Natranaerobius thermophilus JW/NM-WN-LF: one gene and its partner. The protein of the gene in region 1 interacts with the protein of each later gene in a pairwise test. Links are inferred from orthologs where the notes say so. Each region holds a gene or a part of one and is shown on either strand. Other genes may lie near its edges. The genes, in order: prmA and rplK.

Region 1 (3,327 bases):
CGAGGAAATACCATCCTGATGTTAATCAAGATGATGAACAAGCAGAAGATAAATTTAAAGAAATTCAAGAGGCTTATGAAGTCCTCGGTGATGAACAAAAGCGTACACGCTATGATCAATTCGGCCACGCCGGAGTCAATGGTGATGGGCACCAGCAATATGGTGGCTTTGGCGGCCAAGATTTTGGTGGTTTTGGTGGCTTTGAAGATATTTTTGATGCCTTTTTTGGGGGCGGTTTTTCAGGCGGCGAAAGACGACGCCGCCCTCGTAAAGGTTCGGATTTAAGATATAAACTGGAAATTGAATTTGAAGAAGCTGTTTTCGGTGCTGAAAAGGAAGTTCGGATTCCACGGACAGAAAACTGTGAGAAATGTGATGGATCAGGAGCTAAACCAGGAACTCAACCGGAAACTTGTTCAGCTTGTAATGGTAGTGGCGAGATGCGCCAGGTCAAAGAAACTCCTTTTGGAAGGTTTGTTAATGTAGCTACTTGTAGTAGATGTGGTGGTGAAGGAACTGTAATCAAAGAACACTGTCCTGAGTGTCAAGGAGAAGGTAAAGTCGTAAGACGTAGGAAGGTTAAGTTGAACATTCCTGAGGGAGTTGATAATGGTACCAGATTGAGAGTAAGAGGGGAAGGCCAAGCTGGAACTTATGGTGGCCCCCCAGGTGACTTGTATGTAGATATTTCTGTTAAACCTCATGATACTTTTAAACGTGATGGTACCACTGTTTATTCTGAAATAAATGTGAGTTTTGTTGAAGCTATTTTGGGAACTGAAATTGAAGTTCCTACTTTAGATGGCAAGTCAAAATTAAAGATTCCCGCAGGCACACAACCGAAAACTGAGTTCACTTTAAAAGGAAAAGGAGTACCACATTTCAAACGAAAAGGACGAGGAGATCAAATCGTCATAGTAAATGTAGATATTCCTAAAAAACTTACACAAAAGCAAAAACAACTTGTCAGAGAGTTGGCCTTATCTATGGGGAAAAACATCTCATCTGACGAAAGTTTTTTAAACAGGGTTAAAAAAGCCCTGGGAGGAAATGAATGATTCCAAAATAATGAAAAGGGGCGAGAACATGAAGTGGGCCGAATTGACACTCACCACAGAGAGGGAAGCCATGGAAGCTGTTTCTAATTTATTTCACGAATCGGGAGCAGGTGGAGTTGTAATTAAAGATCCCAAAATAGTACCCCAATTAGATGAAGATGAGTTATGGCAAGACCCACAAAAGTTAGAAAAACATGCGGAACACAGTTTGATTGACAGAGTATATGTTATGGCATATTTACCCTGGGATGAAGAACTATCTAACAAACTAAGTACTATTAGAGAAAGAATCAGTGACATGGAGAATTATGGTTTGAATGTCTCTGCTAATGATCTCAATGTTAGTAAAGTAGATGAAGACGATTGGTCGGAAGCGTGGAAAGAGTACTATCAACCTGTAAACGTTAATGGAATTACTGTCCGGCCCACTTGGACTTCCCCGGATAATAATGAGCAAACTACAATTTGGTTGGATCCAGGAATGGCTTTTGGGACGGGAACTCATCCCACTACTATTATGTGTATTTCCTTTTTAAAACAATATCTACAGGGAAATGAAAAAGTTATTGACTTAGGATGTGGTTCAGGGATTCTGTCAATAGCTGCTGCTAAGTTAGGAGTTGAAAAAGTTTTTGCTTATGATATTGATTCGGTAGCCTGTAGGGTAGCTGGTCAAAATGCTAACTTGAATGAAGTTAGAGATTTAATAGACATTAAACGGGGAGATGTTAAAAAACAAGTAGTTGAAGAAAAGGCAGATGTAGTTGTCGGTAATTTGATTTCGGATATAATTATTTCTTTAGTACCAAATATAAAATATATGATGAAGGAAAATGCAATTTTCATTGGATCGGGTATTGCTGTAAACAAAAAAGAAGCTGTTATTGATGAATTTAATAGTCATGGTATGGAAATTGTTGCAGAGGAAACCTCAGGGGAGTGGATAGCCCTGGTGGTTCGCAATTAGTGGTCAAATACCAAGAATTTTTTTAGAAGAAAATTCATTAACTGAAGTTAGTGCAGGCCAGAAAATAACAGGTTCCCGAGAAGATTACCACTATTTGACACGTGTGTTACGTTTGAAAATTGGTGATCGAGTAATTTTGCTAGATGGTAAAGGAGGAGCCTGTTTTAGTTTTATAAATAGATTAGGAGAAGGCCAAATTGAATTTGAATTAGAAGAACCATTAATTGATAATAAAGAAGCGCCTATACGAATAACCTTGGCCCAATCATTGATTAAAAAAGACAACTTTGAATTTGTACTCCAAAAAGGTACCGAATTGGGAGCGACTGAATTTTATCCCCTGATAAGTCAACGTACAGAAGTGAATTTATTAAATAAATCAGACAAAAAAGTCTCCAAAAAGCTAACTCGCTGGCGAGAAATAGTTAAAAACGCTGCAGAGCAATGTCAGAGGCAAGTACTACCTCTAATTCATTACCCCGTCAATTTTGAAAAGTATCTAAAAAATAACAATGAGAATTCGAACAATAATGGTTCGAGATTAAAAATAATGTGTCATGAACAAGAAAACACCCCCTTAAAAAAGGTCCTGAAAACTATCGAGACTCCACCGTCTTCTGCTATAATATTGATAGGGCCAGAAGGGGGTTTTTCCCATAATGAAGTGGATTTAGCTCGGGAACAAGGTTTTTCTTCTGTGAGTATGGGTCCTAGAATACTAAGAGCTGAAACTGCAGGTATAGTTGCCGTCTCAGCAATTCTATACGAATTAGCAGATTTGGGAGGAACTGAGCAATGTCAGACGTACCAAGGGTGAAATTCATTACTTTTGGATGTAAAGTTAATCAGTATGATTCAGAAGCCCTGAAAGAATTATTCCAGGACAGGGGATTTGAGATAAGTGATTGGAATCCTCAGGAATTGGATAATATTGATGTGGCTATTATTAACACATGTACAGTTACACATTTAGCCGATCGCAAGGCTCGACAGCATATCAGAAAACTCAAGAGGCGAAACCCAAATTGTGTTATAGCGGTTACTGGCTGTTATCCTCAGACTGATCCTCAAACAGTTAAAGCTTTAGAAGGCGTGGATATTGTCCATGGAATTGAAGATAGATCAGGTTTAGTTGAACTGGTAGAGCAGGCTTTATCTAAGGAAAACATCTGGCAGGGAGCTATACATCTACATGACTCAAGACCAAAGGGAGAATTTGAAAACTTAAAGATCAAAAACTTTAAAAAACATGATAGAACAAGACATTTCTTAAAAATACAAGAAGGTTGTGACCAATTTTGT
Region 2 (3,224 bases), 1.1 Mb from region 1 along the record:
GGGAGGTCGTCATACTCCATTCTTCCAAGGATACAGACCTCAGTTCTACTTCAGAACAACAGACGTAACCGGGGTTATTGAGTTACCAGAAGGAGTAGAGATGGTAATGCCTGGTGACAACGTACAGATGGAAATCAACTTGATTACGCCTATAGCTATAGAAGAAGGATTGAGATTCGCTATTCGTGAAGGTGGCAAAACAGTAGGTGCTGGTGTTGTTACTGGCATCATTGAGTAGGGAGTAGCATAGCCAGGGCTTAGTCCCTGGCTTTTTTGATACATTTTTATATATAATTTAAGATGTTGACATTGACTATATGTTGTGATAGATTTTTAGAAGTGACAAATTGACTGAGACGAGTGCACAAGCGGGAGGTGCGAAAAAATGCGGGAAAAAATCACTCTTGAATGCACAGAATGCAAACAGAGGAATTACAAAAGTTTTAAAAATAAACAAAACGACAGAGATAGAATTGAACTCAAGAAATATTGTAAATTTTGTAACAGACACACTTTACACAAAGAAAGTAAGTAACAAAGAAAGTAAGTACAAAGAAAGTGCTTGACTAACTAACAATTAACAAAAGAGTATAGTAATTTGAAATTAAGTGAAAACTTCACTTTAAAAGGTGGGTAAGGTATGGGCTTAATTCGCAAGGCGCTTAAATTTTTAAGAGAGACGAAGATAGAATTGAAAAAAGTCAATTGGCCTAATAGGCAACAGTTAATAACTTATACAGGCGTTGTACTGATGACTGTTGCTATAGTTGGAGTTTATTTCTGGATTCTTGACACTGCCTTTATAGGTATTATCCAATTGATGATTCAATAAACTTATAACAGGAGGGAAAGGATCTCGTAGATCCTCGAGGTATTATGGAAAAACAATGGTTTGTGGTTCATACTTATTCGGGTTATGAAAACAAAGTAAAAACGAACCTGGAAAAACGCGTGGCTTCTATGGGTATGGATGATAAGATCTTTCGTATTGTTGTGCCTACTGAAACGCAGATAAATATTAAAGATGGGCGTCGACAAGAGAAAGAAAAGAAGGTTTTTCCGGGATATGTGATAGTAGAAATGGTTATGGATGAAGATTCCTGGTATGTAGTGAGGAACACTCCAGGAGTCACAGGTTTCGTGGGTTCAGGAGCCAAACCTGTTCCCCTTAATGAAGATGAAGTAGCTAGTATTATGAAGCAAATGGGTTATGAAGAGCCCAAAAAAGAAGTTGATTTGGAAGCTGGCCAAGAAGTTAAAATCCTAGAAGGTCCTTTTGAGAATTTCAGTGGACAAATCGAAGAAGTATATCCGGACAAGGAAAAAGTTAAAGTCACTGTTTCCATGTTTGGGAGAGAAACTCCTGTTGAATTGGATTTTGAACAAGTTGAAAAAGTGTAACAGTTATATGTGTATATAGTTAAGTTGACTTATTTAGAATTTTTAGTTTAAGTTTTGAAATAGGAGGTGTGGATAATGGCCAAAAAAGTTGCTCAGGTTATTAAGCTTCAGATTCCAGCCGGCAAAGCAACGCCTGCTCCCCCTGTTGGCCCCGCTTTAGGCCAGCATGGTGTCAATATAATGTCATTTTGTAAAGAATTTAATGAACAAACTGCTAATCAAGAAGGCATGCTAATACCGGTGGAAATCACTGTATATGAAGACCGATCTTTTACCTTTATCACTAAAACGCCACCAGCTGCTGTATTGTTGAAAAAGGCTGCTGGGATTGACAAAGCCAGTGGTGAACCTAACAAAAATAAGGTTGCAACTGTAGGTAAAGATAAAGTGAAAGAGATTGCTGAGCTGAAGATGCAAGATATGAATGCTTCTGACTTGGACGCAGCCATGAAAATGGTTGAAGGTACTGCCAGAAGCATGGGTATTATTGTTGAAGGATAAGTAAAAGCGAGCTCATAATCTTGCGAGCTAATAATTTTGATCATATAAAATTTTTTGATCTTTTTAATCCAAGACGAGTTTAAATATGTGGGAGGGAATTTCCCGCTAAACCACAAGGAGGTATTACAATGGCAAAAGCAAAAAGCAAAAAATATTTAGAAGCACTTGAGAAAATTGACAGGGAAAAGCTTTATGACCCAGAAGAAGCCCTTGAACTTGTTAAAGAAACAGGAGTAGCCAATTTTGATGAAACTGTGGAAGTTGCATGTAGGCTCGGTGTTAATCCTAAATACAACGATCAACAAGTAAGAGGGGCATTAGTTTTGCCTAATGGAACAGGTAAAACCGCCAAAGTAGTTGTATTTGCCAAGGGTGATAAAGCTAAAGAGGCAGAAGATGCAGGTGCAGATATAGTTGGAGCAGAAGAGTTAGTAAACAAAATCGAAGGAGGATTCCTTGATTTTGATGTAGCTATTGCTACTCCAGACATGATGAGCATGGTAGGGAAACTAGGTCGTGTACTAGGACCTAAAGGTTTGATGCCTAACCCCAAGGCTGGAACTGTTACCAATGATATTAGTAAAGCTGTTGAAGAAGCTAAAGCAGGTAAAGTTGAATTCCGTGTTGATAGATCAGGAAACGTGCACGTTCCAATAGGGAAAGAGTCTTTCGAAGCAGATAAATTGAAGGAGAACTTTGATGCTTTGATGGATGCTATTTTGAAGGCACGCCCTGCGGCAGCAAAAGGACAGTATTTAAGAGGGGTGGCTGTTTCTACAACCATGGGACCCGGTATAAAAATCAATAATCAAAAAGTGACTCAGAAGTAGTTGCAATTTGTACCCCTGTGTGTTAGTATGTCTGTGATTAAACAATAGCATAAAATCCGTCTGCTAACCGTAGACAGTAGGTGCCTTTACAGGCTTAATAACCTACCGAGGTTAGAGAGCGACATGGGTGAAATGTATTCAATATTAGCTTATACTTAAGCTAAACTATGTCTATTCGCCTGTAAGGTCTCTACCTGTCTCGGTTGAGACCTTTTTTTGTTTTAAAGTAGCGTGGGAGGTGAAAACTTTGAAAAAGACTCGCCAGGAAAAAGAACGCATGGTTGAAGAATTAACGGAAAAGCTATCCCAGGCCGAAAGTGCTGTACTAGTTGATTATCGAGGCCTAGATGTAGCTCAAATGAATGAACTGCGAAGACAGCTAGGAGATTCAAATGTGGATTTTAAAGTTGTTAAAAACACTTTAACAAGCATTGCTGCTGAAAATGCCGGAATTGATGAAATAAATCAATACCTAGAAGGTCCAGTGGGGAT

What was found.
Region 2: the proteins of prmA (region 1) and rplK interact in binary tests that used the Escherichia coli proteins (3 or more experiments, as listed by UniProt). The link is inferred for Natranaerobius thermophilus JW/NM-WN-LF from one-to-one orthologs.

Annotation. Positions count from the first base shown.
Region 1 is NC_010718.1:1,256,385-1,259,711, forward strand. The notes cover bases 39-3,037. They hold prmA (50S ribosomal protein L11 methyltransferase), read left to right. Parts: upstream 39-1,050; coding sequence 1,051-2,025; downstream 2,026-3,037. Other genes in these bases: dnaJ (molecular chaperone DnaJ), read left to right, coding at 39-1,058; NTHER_RS06000 (16S rRNA (uracil(1498)-N(3))-methyltransferase), read left to right, coding at 2,042-2,842; mtaB (tRNA (N(6)-L-threonylcarbamoyladenosine(37)-C(2))-methylthiotransferase MtaB), read left to right, coding at 2,821-3,037. Also shown: more of dnaJ, read left to right, coding at 1-38; more of mtaB, read left to right, coding at 3,038-3,327. UniProt on the Escherichia coli protein: Methylates ribosomal protein L11.
Region 2 is NC_010718.1:201,958-205,181, forward strand. What follows is about bases 294-3,189. They hold rplK (50S ribosomal protein L11), read left to right. Parts: upstream 294-1,476; coding sequence 1,477-1,902; downstream 1,903-3,189. Other genes in these bases: rpmG (50S ribosomal protein L33), read left to right, coding at 386-535; secE (preprotein translocase subunit SecE), read left to right, coding at 641-832; nusG (transcription termination/antitermination protein NusG), read left to right, coding at 877-1,401; rplA (50S ribosomal protein L1), read left to right, coding at 2,031-2,732; rplJ (50S ribosomal protein L10), read left to right, coding at 2,971-3,189. Outside these bases: tuf (elongation factor Tu), read left to right, coding at 1-238; more of rplJ, read left to right, coding at 3,190-3,224. UniProt on the Escherichia coli protein: Forms part of the ribosomal stalk which helps the ribosome interact with GTP-bound translation factors.